3 regions of the Bacteroides sp. f07 genome follow, and region 1 is predicted to be linked to each of the others. Evidence: riboswitches for the same ligand, from Rfam matches in the RefSeq annotation. Region 1 holds a riboswitch; each other region holds the start of a gene.
What was found. Region 1 has a riboswitch for cobalamin ahead of accC (acetyl-CoA carboxylase biotin carboxylase subunit). Riboswitches for the same ligand answer to the same signal wherever they lie in the genome.
Positions count from the first base shown of each region.

Region 1 (6,380 bases):
GAGCGAACGGAATGATTGTTAGAACACTACTGGATACAGACCTCTATAAGTTTACCACATCGTACGCTTATATCAAACTATTTCCCTATGCAATGGGGAAGTTCAGTTTCCATGATAGAAATGAGACTGAATATACTGAAGAATTCCTGGAGACACTTAAACATGAAATTGATAAGCTAAGTCGATTAAGACTTACAGAAGAAGAACTGGAATATATGACACGGAATTGTCGGTTCCTTCCGAGAGTTTATTGGGAATGGCTGTCATCTTTCCGCTTCGATCCGGATAAAATCAAGATACATTTGGATGAGGCGCATCATCTTCACATCGAAGTCAATGATTTTCTCTATAAAGCTACCCTTTATGAAGTACCTTTGCTTGCCATTGTATCCGAAATTAAGAACCAGTTCTTCGGCAATGTAGCCGATATGGACAAAATCTTATGCAAATTATCGGAGAAAGTGGAATTGTCCAATCAACATCAGTTACGTTTCTCGGAGTTCGGTACGCGGCGGAGATTCTCTGTCCATGTACAGGAAACGGTCATCGAAAAATTAAAAGAAACGGCGCAGTATTGCACAGGCACTTCCAACTGCTATTTTGCAATGAAGTACGACATGAAAATGATGGGTACTCATCCGCATGAGTGGTTCATGTTTCATGGAGCGCAATTCGGATATAAACACGCCAACTACATGGCGCTCGAAAACTGGGTGAATGTCTATGACGGTGATTTGGGCATTGCCTTATCCGATACTTATACTTCCGGTATCTTCCTCAGCAATCTCAGCCGTAAACAGGCGAAACTGTTTGACGGTGTCCGCTGCGATTCCGGTAATGAATTTGAGTTTATAGACAGTCTGGTATCCCGTTACAAAGAACTGGGAATCGACGCGACCACCAAGACTATCGTTTTCAGCAACGCCCTCGATTTCACAAAAGCACTGGAGATTCAGGAATATTGCAAGAACAAAATTCGTTGTTCCTTCGGCATCGGGACAAATCTCACCAATGATACCGGATTCGAGCCTTCAAACATCGTTATGAAGATGACACAATGCAAGATGAACGTCAATCAGGAATGGCGGGAATGTATCAAGCTATCCGACGACGAAGGCAAACATACCGGTAGTCCGGAAGAAGTACAGGCATGTTTGCATGAATTGAGACTGAATTAGCTTATTTCCCTATTATCGCTTTATCAAAACGGCTATCCATACAAACACTGATATCCGTTGTGACAAACTTGCCTTCATAGAACAAGCTGAATATCGTAGCCGGAGTAGGTGCAGCCTGTGCCTGCTCCATTGTCTCCAGTTTAACAATCTCCAAAGGCAGATTTCTTTTGGCGGCGGTTTCCTTCAAAGAACTCATCACATGAAATTCCGCAAACGGACAACGGTTGGAAAAATAAACAGTGATACCCTTTTTATCAGGGCACTCTCCTGTTCGTGCAGATTCATTAAACGTCGGATTCGGAGCATCAACATTCAATTTCTTCACCAACAGACTAAATCCTGTCGAAAGCTCTTCGCAAACAACAAATCCCTGTCGCAACAGCCATTTGGTATCACTCATAAAATGAAACTTTTTTGTTCCTACCACTGTCACCAAACCATCCTTGCCTTGCTGCAAAGCGTCCTCTATCGCAGTTTGGAGCAGAGCTTTCGCATACCCTTTTCCTTTATACTGCCCAGCTACCCAAAAGCAGTTTATCAACAGGTAATTGTCAGCCTTCACAGGAACCCACCCGTTTTCGGCCGGGCCATATTCGATAAATACTTTCGCACGCTCATTCAAACGACGAAAAACATACCCGTTTTCAAATTGCTTCTTCAGCCATTCTTTTTTCAGGTTATAACTTTCCTGGCATTTCTTATCCGAGAAAGCGCAGCAGATATGTTCTTTCCCTATGTTGTCTTTGGTAAGCGTGATAAAGTCGATGTTCATAGTATCAGTTTTTTATTAGTAGTTTTTTAATGAAATAGTATCGGATATTATATTATCCACAAAGATAAACATTCAAGTGTAGCAGTCATTATCCAATCCCGTAAAAATCAATATTATTTAGTAGAAAGTGAGGTATGGGCATAAAAAAAGGAGCAACGCCTTGCTCCAACCTTTGTTAACCTTAAATCTAATACTATGAAAAACACAGTACAAAGATACGGACTTTCCGATTATCTGCAAATTATCCAAATAAAAAAGTATGTTTCATAACATGATTTAAAACTTTCCGAGGAATAACGCCTCTTTTATTAATACTTTTTCAAGATTTGAATTCCTTCACGGCTCTTTCCAACCTTTCCAAAGTAAGTTCGCCGGATTGTCTCCAAAGTTGCTCTCCTTTTCTGAAAAGGATAAATGTAGGCGTTGATTCGATGGTGTAGAAATCTGTAAGGGCAGTTTCCTGGTCTACGTCTACTTCCACTACTTCGAGCGTTCCTTCCATTAGTTTCTTAAATTCCTCAACGACAGGTTTCATACGCTGGCAATGAGGACTCCATGTTGCATAAAACTCTGCCATTGCCCAATCGGCATTAGCCAGCTTCTCTTTATTCCTTTCCTCACGGGCTACTTTCTTCTCTTTCATAATTGATTACTGTTTTGATTAATAATTGCTACTTCAACAATACGAAAAGAAAGAAAGTTTAAAGGATAAACAATAATACACACAGATTTAACTATTTAATCCACTTGCAGTTATCGTCTTTCGTTTCTAATATCTGGACAGCCGTCCATTGCACATAAAAGCAACTTTCGTGCAAAAAGGCTACACTCTATTCAATATTTATTTATCTTTGCCGTCGAAATGGTTCGGAATCCGTAGCCAACGGACGACGATTAATAGGGAATCGGGTGCAAATCCCGAACAGTCCCGCTGCTGTGAAACTCTGTTCAATGTCTTATTAATGAACTAATTTGACGCCACTGATGTTTTTTTATCGGGAAGGCAAATAAGACAAGAGTCAGTCAGAAGACCTGCCACTTCGCGTAAAACGTTCTTCCGCCTCGTGGATTAGGAGAAAGAACATCGTTTGTTAAGCCCCAAATCAATAAAATACTGTGTTTTCACCGGGTGGAATATGTCCGCAAGGTGGAAAGGCATAAAATAAGTATGTACTTAATTTAAAAAAGTATGATAAAAAGAATCTTAGTAGCCAATCGCGGTGAGATTGCCGTAAGGGTGATGCGCTCCTGCCGGGAGATGGAAATAACGAGTATAGCGATATTCTCCGAGGCAGACCGGACTGCAAAGCATGTGCTTTATGCAGACGAAGCATATTGTGTAGGTCCCGCCGCATCTAAAGAGAGTTATCTGAATATAGAAAAAATTATCGAAGTGGCGAAAGCGAACCATGCAGACGCCATTCATCCGGGATATGGATTCCTGTCCGAGAATGCTAATTTTGCACGGCGTTGTCAGGAAGAAGGCATTATCTTTATCGGACCCGATCCGGAGACAATGGAAGCAATGGGCGACAAAATTTCCGCCCGTATCAGGATGATTGAAGCCGGAGTACCCGTTGTGCCCGGCACACAAGAAAACCTGAAAAGTGTGGCAGAAGCCGTGGAGCTTTGCAATAAAATCGGTTATCCGGTGATGCTGAAAGCTTCTATGGGTGGCGGTGGAAAAGGGATGCGCCTTATCCACAGCGCGGAAGAAGTGGAAGAAGCCTACACAACTGCTAAAAGTGAATCACTCTCTTCTTTTGGCGACGACACGGTTTATCTGGAGAAGTTCGTGGAAGAGCCTCATCACATCGAATTCCAGATTTTGGGTGACAAGCACGGCAACGTAATTCATCTTTGCGAACGCGAATGTTCCGTACAACGCCGTAATCAGAAGATTGTGGAAGAAACACCTTCGGTTTTCGTCACTCCGGAATTGCGGAAAGATATGGGGGAAAAAGCCGTGGCAGCCGCCAAAGCAGTAAACTATATCGGAGCGGGAACCATCGAATTTCTTGTTGACAAACACCGCAATTATTACTTCCTTGAAATGAATACCCGCCTGCAAGTAGAGCACCCGATTACCGAAGAAGTAGTAGGTGTAGACCTTGTGAAAGAGCAAATCAAAGTTGCCGACGGACAGATGCTTCAACTGAAACAGGAAGATATCAAACAGCGCGGACACGCTATCGAATGTCGTATCTGTGCCGAAGATACGGAAATGAATTTCATGCCAAGTCCCGGAATCATTAAGCAGATTACAGAGCCGAACGGCATCGGAGTGCGTATTGACAGCTATGTATACGAGGGATACGAGATTCCCATCTATTATGACCCAATGATTGGCAAACTGATTGTATGGGCTACCAATCGCGAATATGCTATCGAACGGATGCGTCGCGTGCTTCATGAATACAAGCTGACCGGAGTCAAGAATAATATCAGTTACTTGCGCGCTATCATGGATACGCCCGACTTTGTGGAAGGTCATTACGATACCGGATTCATCACCAAGAACGGTGAACACCTGCACCAATGCATTATGCGCACCAGCGAACGTGCCGAGAATATTGCACTGATTGCCGCCTACATGGACTATCTGATGAATCTTGAAGAGAACAGCGGTGACACTACCGACAACCGTCCTATCAGCAAATGGAAAGAATTCGGATTGCATAAAGGCGTACTTCGTATCTAAATTTAAAAAGCAGTTAATTATGGAAATTCATATAGGTGACCGAGTGGCCGAAGTGGAACTGGTCAGCAAGGAAGATAACAAAGGGATACTTACCATTGACGGAAAACCGTTTGAAGCGGACGTGGTAATGGCGGAAAACGGAACCTGCAACATCCTTATGGACGGTCGCAGTGCAAACGCGCAGCTCATCCGCAAGGAAAACGGGAAAAGCTATAAAGTGAACACGCATTACAGCAGTTTCAATGTCGAAATCGTAGACAGTCAGGCGAAATACCTGCGTATGCGCAAGAAAGGCGAAAACGAACAGAACGACCGCATCACTTCCCCCATGCCGGGGAAAGTAGTAAAAATCCCCGTTACGGCAGGACAGGAAGTGAAAGCAGGAGACACTGCTATCGTTATCGAAGCCATGAAGATGCAGAGCAACTATAAAGTGACTTCGGATTGCCGCATCAAAGAAATTCTGGTTCAGGAAGGTGATAACATCACCGGTGACCAGACATTAATAACATTAGAACCGATTGCATAAACTAAAAAAGGATTGCATCATGGAAGAAATAAACAAAGCATATACCACGTTCCAGGAACGTGACCGCATCGCTTCCCTCGGGGGTGGCACAGAAAAAATAGAAAAGCAACACGAAAGCGGCAAGATGACTGCCCGCGAACGTATCGAGATGTTGCTCGACAAAGGAACATTTGTCGAATTGGATAAGCTGATGGTTCACCGTTGCACCAACTACGGCATGGACAAGAACAAAATTCCGGGAGACGGCATCGTATCCGGTTACGGAAAGATTGACGGTCGCCAAGTTTTCGTTTACGCCTATGACTTCACCGTTTACGGTGGTTCGCTTTCCGCATCCAACGCGAAGAAGATTGTAAAGGTACAGCAACTGGCTTTAAAGAACGGTGCTCCGATTATCGCATTGAACGATTCAGGCGGCGCACGTATTCAGGAAGGTATCGAAAGCCTTTCGGGATATGCGGATATTTTCTATCAGAACACAATGGCAAGCGGTGTGATTCCACAAATCTCCGCTATTCTCGGTCCTTGTGCCGGCGGTGCCTGCTACTCCCCCGCCCTCACCGACTTTATCTTTATGGTAAAAGAAAAGAGCCACATGTTTGTGACGGGGCCCGATGTAGTGAAGACCGTTATCCATGAGGAAGTCAGCAAGGAAGAGCTGGGTGGCGCCATGACTCACAGCAGCAAAAGCGGAGTGACTCATTTTATGTGCAACACCGAAGAAGAACTGTTGATGAGTATCCGCGAACTGCTTTCGTTCCTGCCGCAGAACAATATGGACGAGACTAAAAAGCAGAACTGTACAGATGAAACCAACCGTGAAGACGCTACTCTGGACACTATCGTCCCGACAGACCCGAATGTTCCTTATGACATGAAAGATATCATCGAACGGGTGGTAGACAATGGCTATTTCTTCGAAGTTATGCCGAATTTTGCAAAGAACATCCTCATCGGTTTCGCACGTCTGGCTGGTCGTTCGGTAGGTATCGTCGCCAATCAGCCCGCTTATCTTGCCGGAGTGCTTGATATTGACGCCAGTGACAAGGCAAGCCGTTTTATCCGCTTCTGTGACTGTTTCAACATTCCGTTGATTACATTCGAAGATGTTCCGGGATTCCTTCCGGGATACACGCAAGAAAACAACGGTATCATCCGCCACGGTGCAAAAATCGTTTACGCATTTGCAGAAGCTACCGT
Region 1 is NZ_BAABXI010000001.1:3,461,566-3,467,945, forward strand. Features, by position in the region: gene pncB (nicotinate phosphoribosyltransferase) at 12-1,178, shown strand; gene ACGHVY_RS14235 (GNAT family N-acetyltransferase) at 1,180-1,950, opposite strand; gene ACGHVY_RS14240 (thioredoxin family protein) at 2,270-2,593, opposite strand; cobalamin riboswitch at 2,797-3,005, shown strand; gene accC (acetyl-CoA carboxylase biotin carboxylase subunit) at 3,140-4,651, shown strand; gene ACGHVY_RS14250 (acetyl-CoA carboxylase biotin carboxyl carrier protein subunit) at 4,671-5,180, shown strand; gene ACGHVY_RS14255 (acyl-CoA carboxylase subunit beta) at 5,200-6,380, shown strand, end outside.

Region 2 (6,380 bases), 200 kb from region 1:
GTATAAACCGGATAGAAAGAAGAATGTTGCGTGTCATTTCATCACATTCACCCCCGGTGAGCACTGCCCATACTTTGGAGACAGGGATATACGTGTCTCCGGTTGCCATATCTATGACTAGTAATGACAGGGCGGTTATGCCTAGCGCGATAAATAAAAGTGCGGTATGTTTGCGAGGTTGTTTCATTCCAGACGCCTGTAATAATAAAGTGAGTCGGATACAAGTTCCGGATGAAAAATATGAATCAAGTCGCGTAATACAACATCGGGACGGACAACTGCTGATTCCCAATAGTCGTTTCCGCCTGTCGGTGTCAACCGTAAGTTATTGTTATAAACAGTCTTTGCATTCACGGCTTTTGCGTCTGCGAATTTGGGGTTGACAGCTTTCAGCTCATCAAGCGTAGTTGCTGAACCGACATTAATCCAGTAATCGGCTTTTTGTATCAGTCCATAGGCTGTTTCCAGTCCGATTGGGGTTGAACTGTTGGAACTGTTTTCTTTATAAATGTACTCTGCGCCTGCATCGGCAATGAGCCGTGCCATATAACTTTGGGTGGAAGGCATTACCCAACTGTCGTTCCACGGAGTGTTGAACATAACGGTAGGACGCTGGCTGACGGAATCCGTGAGGGCTTTCAGTGCATAATAACGTTGGGGGATTTCCCGGAATATTTCTATTCCTTTATCCCGTTTGTCTGTCAATTCGGAAAGAACAATCATCCATTCGGCCTTGCCGAGCGGTGATTCTTCCAGATATTCACCCATATATAAATAAGGTATGGAAAGTTCTTTTAACTTGTCCGTTACAGCGGTTTGGGCGTCACCTATGCCATAGAGCAAAACTACGTCGGGCTTTAATCCAATCAGCAGTTCGTAGTTCATCTCAGGACCCATATCCTTGATTGAATCTTTGTGGGCAAGGATGTAGGGATTGGCGATATAATCGATACCCGAAACTCCGACAATCCGGTTGATTTCTCCTAGTGCGTCAAGCATGGCGATGTAGGAAGAAGACATACATACAATCTGTTTGGCTCCGGCAGGGATAACGGGACCGTTGAATCCGGCAGGCGCTTGCTCGCCGTTGCGTGTTATAAAATAGGACATTGTTACGTCTTTGGCGCCTTGCCACGGGTTGGTAATCTGTATAAGCGTACTGGCGGCGTTCTCGGCACCCAGGATTTTAAATCCCGAAGCGTATTCAGGGGTATATACATCTTGGTTGAATGCTTCCAAAGATGTCTTATTACGGGTGATACAGCTTGCCAAAAAGAGCAGGCAAAGCAACGTGATAGTCAGAACAGGAGATTTCACTTTTATAAGAATTTTAATTAGATAAAAATAATAGTGGATCCTTTCGGACGGCAAAGATAGGACTTATTATTAGTTTGTTTTTATTTTAATTGGATTTTTCTTCCATTTTGTTTCTATTTGTGTATCTTTGTTCCCAAGAAATTTTGGTGTCACTTTTCCGATTCTACGGAAAGAGTGGTGAAAAGGGAATCAGGTGTAAGTCCTGAACAGACCCGCTGCTGTAAGCTCCGCCAAAAGTTTTCCTACAATACTCAAATCCACTGTTCCGCTTTGGAGGAATGGGAAGGGCGTTAGGGAAATGGAGTAAGTCAGAAGACCTGCCAAAGTTGAATTCTTGAAACTTTCCGGGATTAAAGTTTGAAGAGTGCAGTTTTTAGTAATCACATAGTACTTGTTTTTATGCGACGTACAAAGTGCGCAGTGTCTGTTTGTGCAGGACGCTGGCTTATGCTCTTTTTGAAGGGGAGCAGACTGCCCTTTTCTGTCTTTGTGTATTCCTGAAAGTTTATAATCGAAAGAAAATAAACAGACGAGATAACAGGAAGAATGATTCGAAAAATTCTATGGACAGTAGGTTGTTTAGGACTTCCGGCGTTGCTGGGAGCTCAAAGCCGTTTGGATAGTTTGCAACACTTGGATGAGGTAGTGGTTACGGCGAAGCCGTATAAAGAAGTAATCCCTGCCCAACGGCTGAACGGGCTGCAACTGGAACGGCTGAATACGCATAATGTAGCTGATGCCTTGCGTTACTTTTCGGGTGTGCAAATCAAAGATTACGGTGGTATGGGCGGATTGAAAACGATAGATGTCCGCAATATGGGTTCTCACCATGTCGGGGTGTTTTATGACGGCATTCAGATTGGAAACGCACAAAACGGAGTGGTTGATTTGGGACGTTTTTCGCTGGATGATTTGGAAGAATTATCTCTTTATAACGGACAAAAAAGTGAGATATTCCAGTCTGCCAAAGACTTTGCTTCGGCTTCGGCTGTATATATGAAAGCCCGGAAACCGAAGTTTGAAACAGGAAAGAAAACGAATCTGCTGGTACGCTATAAGGCAGGAAGTATCCAGTTGATTAATCCTTCCATCCGGTTGGAACATAAACTGAACGATAACCTTAGCTTGAGTCTGAGCGGTGAATATACGAAATCCGACGGGCAATATAAGTTTCGTTACAGACGCTTGAATCAGGAGGGTAAAGTGGCTTATGATACGACAGCTACCCGATGGAACAGTGATATCGAGGCTTATCGTATCGAAGCCGGTGTATATGGCACTATTCATAACGGCTATTGGCAGGCTAAACTGTATTATTATGATTCGGACAGAGGACTGCCCGGAGCTATCGTGAAAAATGTATGGCAGAATGGAGAACGGCAGGGGGATAAGAATTTCTTTGCCCAAGCTACATTTGTGAAAGATGTCACCCCGAAATATAAGTTGCAACTGAACGGGAAGTTTGCCTATGACTATACACATTATCTTTCAAGGGATACAGTGCAGTTTCTGCAAGAGAGTGTGACAAAAAAGATGCAGTTCGATAATACCTATTATCAGCAGGACAGGTATTTGTCGGTGGTGAATATGTATAGTATTCTGCCTGTTTGGGATGTTTCTTTATCTGTCGATTTTCAATATAATAAGTTAAATGCTGTCATGCGTGGAGTAGGGACTCCTTTCACGTTCCCGCAACGCTATACAACTTGGGCGGCACTGGCTACGGCGTTGAATCTGGGAAAATGGAAATTACAGGCTGATGTGTTGGGGACATTCGTTATCGAGAAAGTCCGTAATAATGTGCAAGCCCCTGACAAATCGGAACTTTCTCCGGCATTTATCGTCGGGTATAAACCTTTCTGCAACCATGATTTTAATTTGCGTGCTTTCTATAAGCGTATCTTCCGTTTGCCTACTTTCAATGACCTTTATTATGCGCAAATAGGCTTTAGTCAGTTGAATCCGGAATTTACCGACCAATTTAATATTGGTGGAAGTTATCAAAAGACATTCAAAAAAGGATTTATTGACCGGATTTCTGTACAGGCTGATATTTACTATGCCGCGATTACCGATAAGATTATTGCTGCGCCTACCGGGAGCAGTTTTCGCTGGATGATGACAAATATGGGAAAAGTGGAGAGTAAGGGGGTAGATGTTTCGGCGGCTGTATTCGGCCATGCAGGACCGGTAAGGATGAATGCCAATCTTTCTTATTCTTTCGCGAAAGCGCAGGATTTTACAAAAATCAACGGGAAGAAACTGTCTTCGTATGGCGACCAGATTCCTTATACTCCCTGGCATAGCGGCTCGGTGATTGCGGGAGTGGAATATGGTACGTGGACGTTGAATTACAGTTTCATTTATGTGGGTGAGCGTTATAACGGGGCTGTGAATAATATTCCGCGTAACTATGTGGAACCGTGGTACACACATGATTTTTCCTTGCAAAAGGAGTTCCGGATTCGTAGTCGTTATCTGTTGAAGACCTCGGTAGAGATGAACAATGCGCTGAACCAATATTACGATGTGGTACTCAATTATCCGATGCCGGGGCGGAATTTCCGGTTTATTGTTAGTCTTAGCTTATGAAAAAAATACATTTTATATATCTGCTGATACTTTTTATGAGTTTGTCGGCTTGTCGGGAGGATGAACAGATTTTCCTTTCGGACAGTGTGCAAGTGGCGCTTCCTATGGTAGGAACCCGTATTAAAGGGTTTTATCAACTCAACGAGGGAAATATGGGAATGAATCGTGCTTCACTTGATTATTTTGATTATACGACAGGACATTATACCCGTGATATTTTTTCCGAACGTAATCCAGAGATTGTAAAAGAGTTGGGAGATGTGGGGAATGATATTAAAGTATATGGGCAGAAAGTATATGCGGTAATTAATGTTTCCAATCTGATCGTTGTGTTTGATGTGCGTACTGCGCGTAGAATCAAGGAGATAGAGGTTCCTAATTGCCGTTATCTGGCATTTTGGAAGGATAAGGCGTATATAAGTTCCTATGCGGGGCCTGTGCAGATTGCTCCAAATTCGGAAGTAGGATTTGTGGCGGAAATAGATACGGCTAGCTTGGAAGTGACCCGGAAAGTGTCGGTGGGGTATCAGCCGGAAGAAATGGTTGTACATAATGAGAAACTGTATGTGGCTAATTCGGGAGGATATCGTGCACCGAATTATGACCGGACGGTGTCTGTGGTGGATTTGGAAACATTTAAAGAGAAAAAGAAAATAGATGTCGCTATCAATCTGTATCGGATGGCGATTGATGAACGTGGAGATATTTATGTGAGTTCTCGCGGAGATTATAAGAATACTCCTTCTAATCTGTATGTGATAGATAGTACGACCGATGAAGTAAAGCAATGTTTGGATCTTCCGGTGGGAGGAATGTGCGTAGACGGCGATAAACTTTATTATTATAGTGTAGCTTATAGCATGACATCGGGCGGAAATAAGGTAACATATGGAATTTTGGATACCCGAACTAAGAAGCAAATAACGGATCGGATTATTACTGATGGCACTGATGAGGATATTATGATACCTTATGGTATTGCCGTTAATCCTGAAACTAAAGAGATATTTATGTCGGATGCCCAAAATTATGTGGTGACCGGCTTCGTCTATTGTTTCTCACCCGAAGGAAAGTTGAAATGGAAAACAGAAGGGGGGAATATCCCCGGGCATTTTGCTTTTATAACTGAAAGTCTGATTAAATAATATATACACATTATTAATACCTCTTATTTTTATGAAGAAGAAAAGTTTAAAATGGATGTTTGCTCTAATAGGGGCAGCATTATTGAGTGGAAGTTTGTTGACCGCTTGTTCTGAGGAAGAAAAGAACGGAAATGAAGGTGGCGAAGGAGGAGGAAGTGGAGAGTCTGAGCCGGAGTTGAATTTTGAGGGTAGTCCTTACATTACACAAGTACTTGACTATCGTCCTGCCCCGGGACAGTTTGTTAATACGATGCCGTCCTACGAGGAGGGTGATACACAGGAAACTATGAATGCGAAAGTACTGTCTACTATCGGAAACGGAAAGAACGGTGTTATTACCTTAGGAGCTTATGGGGGATATGTAGTTGTTGGCTTCGACCATACTATTCAGAATGTGGAAGGAGAAAAGGATTTTCGGATAGTTGGAAATGCATTTATCGGTAATAGTGAACCAGCTATTGTGATGGTAGCTTATGATAAAAACCAGAATGGAAAACCGGACGCTGATGAATGGTATGAATTGGCTGGCAGTGAGTATTATAAAAAGCCTACGATTAAAGGGTATGAGATCACTTATTTCAGAAACGAAAAAGACCACGTACCTACTCCGGATCTTGAAAACTATTTATCCGATGACACGTACTGCCCTTGGACTGATAACCAGGGTAGAAGTGGCTATGTGTATAAAAACATATACCATGACCAAGATTATTTCCCGAAATGGATTACTGATAATCAGATAGTATTCAAAGGTACATTATTGGCTGATAATGGGGTTGATAATGGACCTGACGCCTATGCACGTTGGACATTGAATGCTTATGATTGGGGATATGCCGATAATACAAAAGATGGAGATGTATTTGATATTGGTTGGGCTGTCGATACCGAAGGACAGGTTGTAAAGTTGCCGGGAGCTGATTTCATAAAAGTATATACAGGAGTTAACCAGTATTGTGGCTGGGTGGGAGAGGTTTCTACCGAGGTTGGTAAGATTGAGGATCTTCATGTGTTAGCAAATCAATAATTTTTTAATATAGAAAACAGAAGAAAATGAAAAAGTATTTTTTATTGGCGTTTGTCGCGCTTGGTATTGGCTTTACAGCTTGTGATGATGATGAAAAATTGGAGTATGTTGAAGTTATAGAGGATTCACAGCCGTCTGCTGTCATTCCGGCGAAAGGCTTTTATGTAGCTAATGAGGATTGGTTCGGACATGATAATGGTACTGTGAACTATTTTAAAGTGAATGGAGACGGGTACGATGTTGTATATCGGGCTTATCGGGCAGCTAATGAGGACGAAAAATTAGGTGTGACAACTCAA
Region 2 is NZ_BAABXI010000001.1:3,660,716-3,667,095, reverse strand. Features, by position in the region: gene ACGHVY_RS14995 (iron ABC transporter permease) at 1-187, opposite strand, end outside; gene ACGHVY_RS14990 (ABC transporter substrate-binding protein) at 184-1,317, opposite strand; cobalamin riboswitch at 1,445-1,657, shown strand; gene ACGHVY_RS14985 (TonB-dependent receptor) at 1,864-3,909, shown strand; gene ACGHVY_RS14980 (YncE family protein) at 3,906-5,054, shown strand; gene ACGHVY_RS14975 (PKD domain-containing protein) at 5,086-6,081, shown strand; gene ACGHVY_RS14970 (DUF5074 domain-containing protein) at 6,108-6,380, shown strand, end outside.
Region 2: it holds a riboswitch for cobalamin, as region 1 does, so the genes downstream of both, ACGHVY_RS14985 (TonB-dependent receptor) here and accC (acetyl-CoA carboxylase biotin carboxylase subunit) in region 1, are expected to answer to the same signal.

Region 3 (6,380 bases), 540 kb from region 1:
AATGAGTCACTCCATTTGTCAGACAGTCTATTTTTGCAAAGTTATAATTTCCTGCTTCTACATCTTCTCCACGGGTTGCTACATAAACGGTTGTTCCATCCGTACCGGCTACAATCTTGCCCGGATTCGGTCCTACTGTAATTTTATTGATTTCTTTGAATGTGGCGATATCAACCACGGATACAGTATTGTCTACTCCCAGACCGGATGCATAATCCAGTCCGCCGGAATTGGAAACATATAACTTCTCGTTTTGTACACAGATTCCGTCGGGATTACGTCCCACGGAGGTGACACCGTCTATGGCGAGGGAAGTTGTATCAATACGTGTCACTGTTCCGTCATAAGAACATACATACGCTTTTTCTTTATGAAAGGCGATGTATCGCGGTTCACGTGAACTTCCGTTTTCGGTCAGCATTTGAATTTGCTTCAAGGAGTTTCCTGTACGGAAGTCTATTACTTCCACTGTACTGGAAACATTGACAATGACATATATCTTGTCGCCATAAATGGCTAAATCATTTGCCGTATCTCCCAATCCCCGATGATTGATTGTATTAAAATAGTTGCGCACCATTCTCTGGTTGCCGAAAGAGAAACGCATCAATGAACTGTTATTCTGATTGAATAGTCCTTCACATAACGCATAGAGCTCGGCTGTATCTGTTTCAGTCGGGTCACCTGCAATGTCCGAAGTGAAAGGCTTATCTTCCATATCATCACAAGCCGTGAATAATAATAGGATGGGCAGGCAGAACCAAAATATATATGTCAATTTCCTTTTCATATCAGTATCCTGCTTTTAATATGTTATTTTTAGCGTTGCTCTTACCGAACGTCCCGGCATTGGGAAGTATCGTACAATCTCGTAATTTTTATCCATCAGGTTCAGTACTTCCACGCTGAGCGAACTTGTAACTTTTCTTATCCGGAAGTCGCGGCTCGCCGAAATACTGTGGTCACTGTAACTATCCAGTCGGTTGGCTGCGATATTCTGTCCCACTGTATAGCGTTTTCCCGAATAAAGGAATGAGTAAGACATATTTATCCATGGAGTCTCGATGCCTGCTTGTCCTGAGGCAGAAACACGGGGAGTATAGGCTATCTGATGTTTATAAGTCGATTTATCCTTACTCAAATCAGGGTTGGTGACGTCCAATGCCCGTTGATACGTATAATTACCGGACAGGTTGATGCGGATTTTCTCCCAAGGCTGAAGAGATAAGTTTCCTGTGATGTCAATACCTTTGATATCTACACTTCCCAAGTTTCTCATGCTCCATATAGCAAGATTCTTGGTAGGATAAGCAATGATTTTATCCGTTACTTTGTTATAGTATGCATCAACGGTTGCCGAAAGATAAGGAATGAATGCACATACATTCTTGCTGTATGTCAGACCGATATTATATTGCTTTGCATTTTCCGGTTTCAGTTTGGTGTTTCCTACTTCCTGGTAATACAGGTCATTGAAACTTGGCAGACGGAAGATGTCCTTATAGAAGAAACGGATACGAAACTCTTCGTTACGGAAAGGTTTGAATGAAGCGCTGACATAAGGCGTTAATTTGCGGTGATTGCCGGCGCTGCCGCCTTCCTTGACATCTTCGTTGATGATAGTCGCCAAAGCGGATGCGGAGATTGTCAGCCAGTCATTCACGTATTTTCCTGCAAAAGCCGTCAGCCATGAATAGCGGGTGGGTTGCGCAAAATTAGTAAGATTAGTATCCATTGTATTGATACTCCCATCCGTCGAAAGGGAAAATGAAAGATTGCTCAATAATCTGTATAATACCGATGCGGAGAGATAGTATTCCTGTTGGTAATAGCTGTTTTCCGTTTTTCCTAAAGAGTTTTTGGTGTCGGGGTCCAGATAACGCTGATAGCTCCAGTTCCATTTGGCGGAAGTCTGGAATACCCATTGTTGGCTGAACTCTTTCTTGTATTGGCTTTGTACAAATGTATTCTTGTCCCACAGGTGCTGTGAGGAATAGTCGTTATAAAGTGTAGTGGCTTTCGGCAATCCCCGCGAAGATTGAAAGTAATAGGCTTTCAATCGCCATTGCTCTTTATCGGAGAAGTTGCCGTAAAGTCCGGCTTCGGCACGAAAAGTTTGTACGTCGGTATTCTTTCTTTTCTCCCGTGAAGTCAGGTCGCCCTCTGTATTTCCGTAGTGCAGGGTATATGGATATTGTCCGTCCGATGACATCCATTCGCCATTGGCTGTGACTGTCCACTTAGAACTGAGTTGTTGCTCTAACAGAACGGATGGATTGACAAGCCCCCATGAACCCGTCTTGAAAGCCGCGCTGATATTCGTACGTTTCCCTTTTTTGAAACGGGGAGTAAGTGTCTGTATATTCAGTATTCCTGCCGAAGCGAAGAAACGTGCCGGCTGGAAGATATTATCGCTCTGACCGTTGCTAAGTGATAACTGGTCTACATTATCGAGCGAGAAACGACCGATGTCAATCTGTCCCGTCTGGCAGTCGGTTACGGTGATTCCGTCATAACCTACGGCTGTGTGCTGTGCACCCAAGCTGCGTATGGATACGGTTTTCAGTCCGCCGATGCCACCGTAATCTTTCACGGTCACTCCGGCAAAATGCTTCACGGCATCAGAAACTTGCAGGGCATGCAGGTTCTTTAGCGCATCTTTGGAAAGTACTTGTAGCGGAGCGGTAGAACGTACCTCTCGTGTTTGATAAATATCGGAAACAGTAATTTCGGGGATGGAGTATGTATGCGTTGTATCCACTTTTTGCTGTTGCGCAAAAAGTGTCGGGAGTAAAAGTTGGCAGTAGAGTACTGCACAGATACTTTTGTATAGCCTTGTATGTCTCATCCTTATCCTACTACTGGTCTGTTTTTTCACTTTTAAAAGTGTCCGGGCGAAATCCCTTCGACCGGACACGCATAAATAAACTTGGCAGAGTTTATTAATTAAAACACACTTTCTCTGAATCAGAGTGATGAATGAAATGATAGACGGATTGTCCGGTTCATTAGACTCAACGCTTTTTCCTCGAAAGCAGTGAAATTGGGTGCACGGCAGGTCTTCTGACTCGTTCCTGTTGCGGGCGCCTTCCCAGAAGTTTCTTTCCAGTGGCTAAAAGTAGGTTGCTCGCAACACATTTATAGAACTTACAGCAGCGGGACTGTTCAGGATTTACACCTGATTCCCTTTTAATCGCTTTCCTCGTATATTTTGAGGGCTGCGAACCAATGCGCGACAAAGATAGATAGTTTATTTGTTTTTTGCAAGGTTTATTGATGTAATAAAAGATATTCTTCAATAGCTTGCGCGGTGGCGTCTTTCAGAAGAACGGTTTTATCCTTATTCAGGAGATAAAGGGTAGGGATGGCTTTCAAGTCATACAGTTGTTGTTCCTTGATAGCGAAGGTCTTATCATATCCGTTAATCCATTCTTTCGGGAATTCATTCAGATGTTTCCGCCATTCGTCCAGTTCTTCGTCGGGGTAGATAGAGAGGACGGTTAGCTTCTTTTGTGCTAGAAGCTGATTGATGACAGGCGCATTTTTCAATGCTTCGATTGTTTCCGTGCAGGCGTGGCATCCCGGGTTATTGATAAATAGTAAGGTATAGTCCGATTTCTGTTGATAAAGGGAACCTTGTGCGCCGGAAGCCAATGTATAGTTAAAGTTCAATGCTTTGGTTCCGATACGGTTTTTCTGAGCCAGTTCGCGACGGGCTTTGGGACGTACCTTTTCTATTTCTTCCAGTACGGGAGAAGCCATCATGGCATCCAGTACAGGGATATAAAACTCTTCGTTACGCATAGGGGAGTTAGGGTCGTATAAATATTTGTCTGCCAAATCGGTGATGTAAGTGAATACTTTCTTATCCACGTTTGTCCGTTCGATAGTTTTCCGCATAGCTTGCTGTGCTGTTTCCAATGGAACATGGTTCAATATATCGCAATAGTCCGCCCAAGCCTGTTCGGTCACTTCGGGGTGATGGATATAATTGGTATCGGCAAAGTTTACGTTATCCCAATAGTGCTTGACAAGGAAATCCGCCCGTTGTTCCGGCGCCGTCATCATTGTCGGGATGGTGGGTAATGTGAAAGTCTTGATAGTATCCTGTGCTACTTCGGTTTTGTTTAAGCCGGAAGCATTGCCGTTTTTGCAGGCACAAAGACAAAGAATACATACAATCGAAAGAATATTTAGATTCGTTTTCATAATTGGCTGTTATTATATTGAACTTCTATGAATTACATAGAAGACAAAGATAATGCCTTTTCATTTTATACAAAGAATTTTTCTTCCTTTTCTTCTCTGTCTTCTTTTTTAAGAACTTTGCTTCTTGAAGAATCTTACTTCTCCTTTGCCAATGTAAAGACAAACTCCAACCCGCCACCCTGATTGTTCTTGGCAGAGATGATGCCGCCATGAATAATCACTGCATTCTTCACAATAGCCAGTCCCAGTCCCGTTCCGCCTAACTTCCGCGAACGGCCTTTGTCTACCCGGTAGAAACGTTCGAAGAGACGGTTCAGATGTTCGGGGGATACGCCTATACCCGTATCGGCAAAACTGAAATAATAGAAACTTTCGTCTTCACGGAAACAATTGATATTAATCTGAATATTCGTTCCGGCGTATGCGATGGCGTTATCCATCAGATTACGGAAGATGGAGTAAATCAGGGAATAATTACCTTTGACTTGTATGCTCTTCTTTAAAGAATTAACCACCGTGATATGTTTCTCGTCCAGTTCCAGTGAAACCTCGTTGATGATATTTCCTACCAGTACACTGATATCCACCCGTTCCATGTCAATCATGTTGGCAGCCTCGTCCATGCGGGTAAGTACGGAAATGTCACGCAGCAACCGGCTCAACCGGTTACTTTGCGCATAGCAGCGTTCGAGAAACACATTAATCTTCTCGCGCGGTATGTTTTCATTATTGACGATAGTCTCCAAATACCCTTGAATACTGCTGACAGGCGTTTTCAGCTCATGCGCGATATTCTGTGTCAACTGCCGTTTCAGATTCACCTGTTCTTCTTCCTGGGTGACATCATTGATTGAAATCTCAAAGCTTGCGTCTTGGAAGATGATACACTCAACGATGAACGTGCGTCCGTTCTTGTTGATGGTGATAGACATTCGCTTTTCGTCTTTACTTCTCGAACGTTGTTGCTGGTTCTTGTTGATGAAATGTATAATCTCTTTCAGTTCGTTGATGGCAAAGACTTCTTCCGTAGTTTCCAGGTTAGAGTCCGAAATCAGGTTGCTGTATTGGGTGAAGAGATTGTTGACAAGAATCTCCTTTTTGTCTTTCGTAAATACTCCCAGTCCTTCGTGCGAAATCTGAAGATGGGTAATCAACTTCTCGCGTTCGATGTAGAGAGCCTCTTTCGTTTCGTGCAGCCGTTTGTAGATTTGGATGATATGCTGCGATATTTCTCCCAGTTCATTGTGTGGGAAAGCCGATTGCATCGCCATCTCGATAGGCTCGTTCCGGTCGGCACGCATGGCAAACTCGCGGAGCTGGCTGATAGAAGTCCCCAGTTTGTTCGTGAATTTGTAGAAGATAATCATCAGCAGCAAAGTCACGATTACGGTAAACCATAAGTAATGCGGGTCTGCCTGCAGGTTGTTGATAAGGCTGACATTATAAGGTAATGCCGAGCGGAGAATATAATCCTTATAACGTGTAGCCGAATAAAAATAAGGAACTCCTGTCGTTTCCGAAGTACGGCGCACGTCATATCCGTTTCCGTGTTTCAGCGCCTTTTGTACTTCCGGACGGTTCAGATGGTTTTCCATCTGCTCGTCGTGGTTCGGATAACTGTCGTAAACCACATTCCCATCCAGGTCGATAAGCGTAACGCGCAAGTCTTCCAGAATATGATTATTGATATAATCGTTGATAATTCTGTTATCAAGCGGTTGCTCATCCAGCCGCTCGTAGAGCCGGCTGTTGTAATCCTGCAATTTGGTATTCAGCAGTTCTACTTTATATTCCCGTTCGCGTTGGTACTGGTACGCGATGAAACAGACGGCGAATACCAGGAACAACGAAATGACCGAAAGGAAAAGCTTCCGGCTGAAAGAAAGAAAATGTCTTTGAGTTACAGGCAGGTTCATGATAAATAGTTATTCAGCTTCAAAACAGTATCCGTATCCGAGACGTGTGACAATGCATTTGCCGTATATGCCTATCTTTTTGCGCAAACGGGTGATGTTTACGTCGATAGTACGGTCCAGTACATACACTTCGTCGCTCCAGATACGTGCCAGAATATCTTCACGTGAGAATACGCGTCCTTTATTCTGTACCAGTAGAAGCAGGATTTCAAATTCTTTTTTGGTCAATGACACTTCTTCGTCGTCGATACTCGC
Region 3 is NZ_BAABXI010000001.1:2,923,604-2,929,983, reverse strand. Features, by position in the region: gene ACGHVY_RS12070 (YncE family protein) at 1-790, opposite strand, end outside; gene ACGHVY_RS12065 (TonB-dependent receptor plug domain-containing protein) at 806-2,848, opposite strand; cobalamin riboswitch at 3,036-3,245, opposite strand; gene ACGHVY_RS12060 (DUF5106 domain-containing protein) at 3,271-4,209, opposite strand; gene ACGHVY_RS12055 (ATP-binding protein) at 4,344-6,125, opposite strand; gene ACGHVY_RS12050 (response regulator transcription factor) at 6,135-6,380, opposite strand, start outside.
Region 3: it holds a riboswitch for cobalamin, as region 1 does, so the genes downstream of both, ACGHVY_RS12065 (TonB-dependent receptor plug domain-containing protein) here and accC (acetyl-CoA carboxylase biotin carboxylase subunit) in region 1, are expected to answer to the same signal.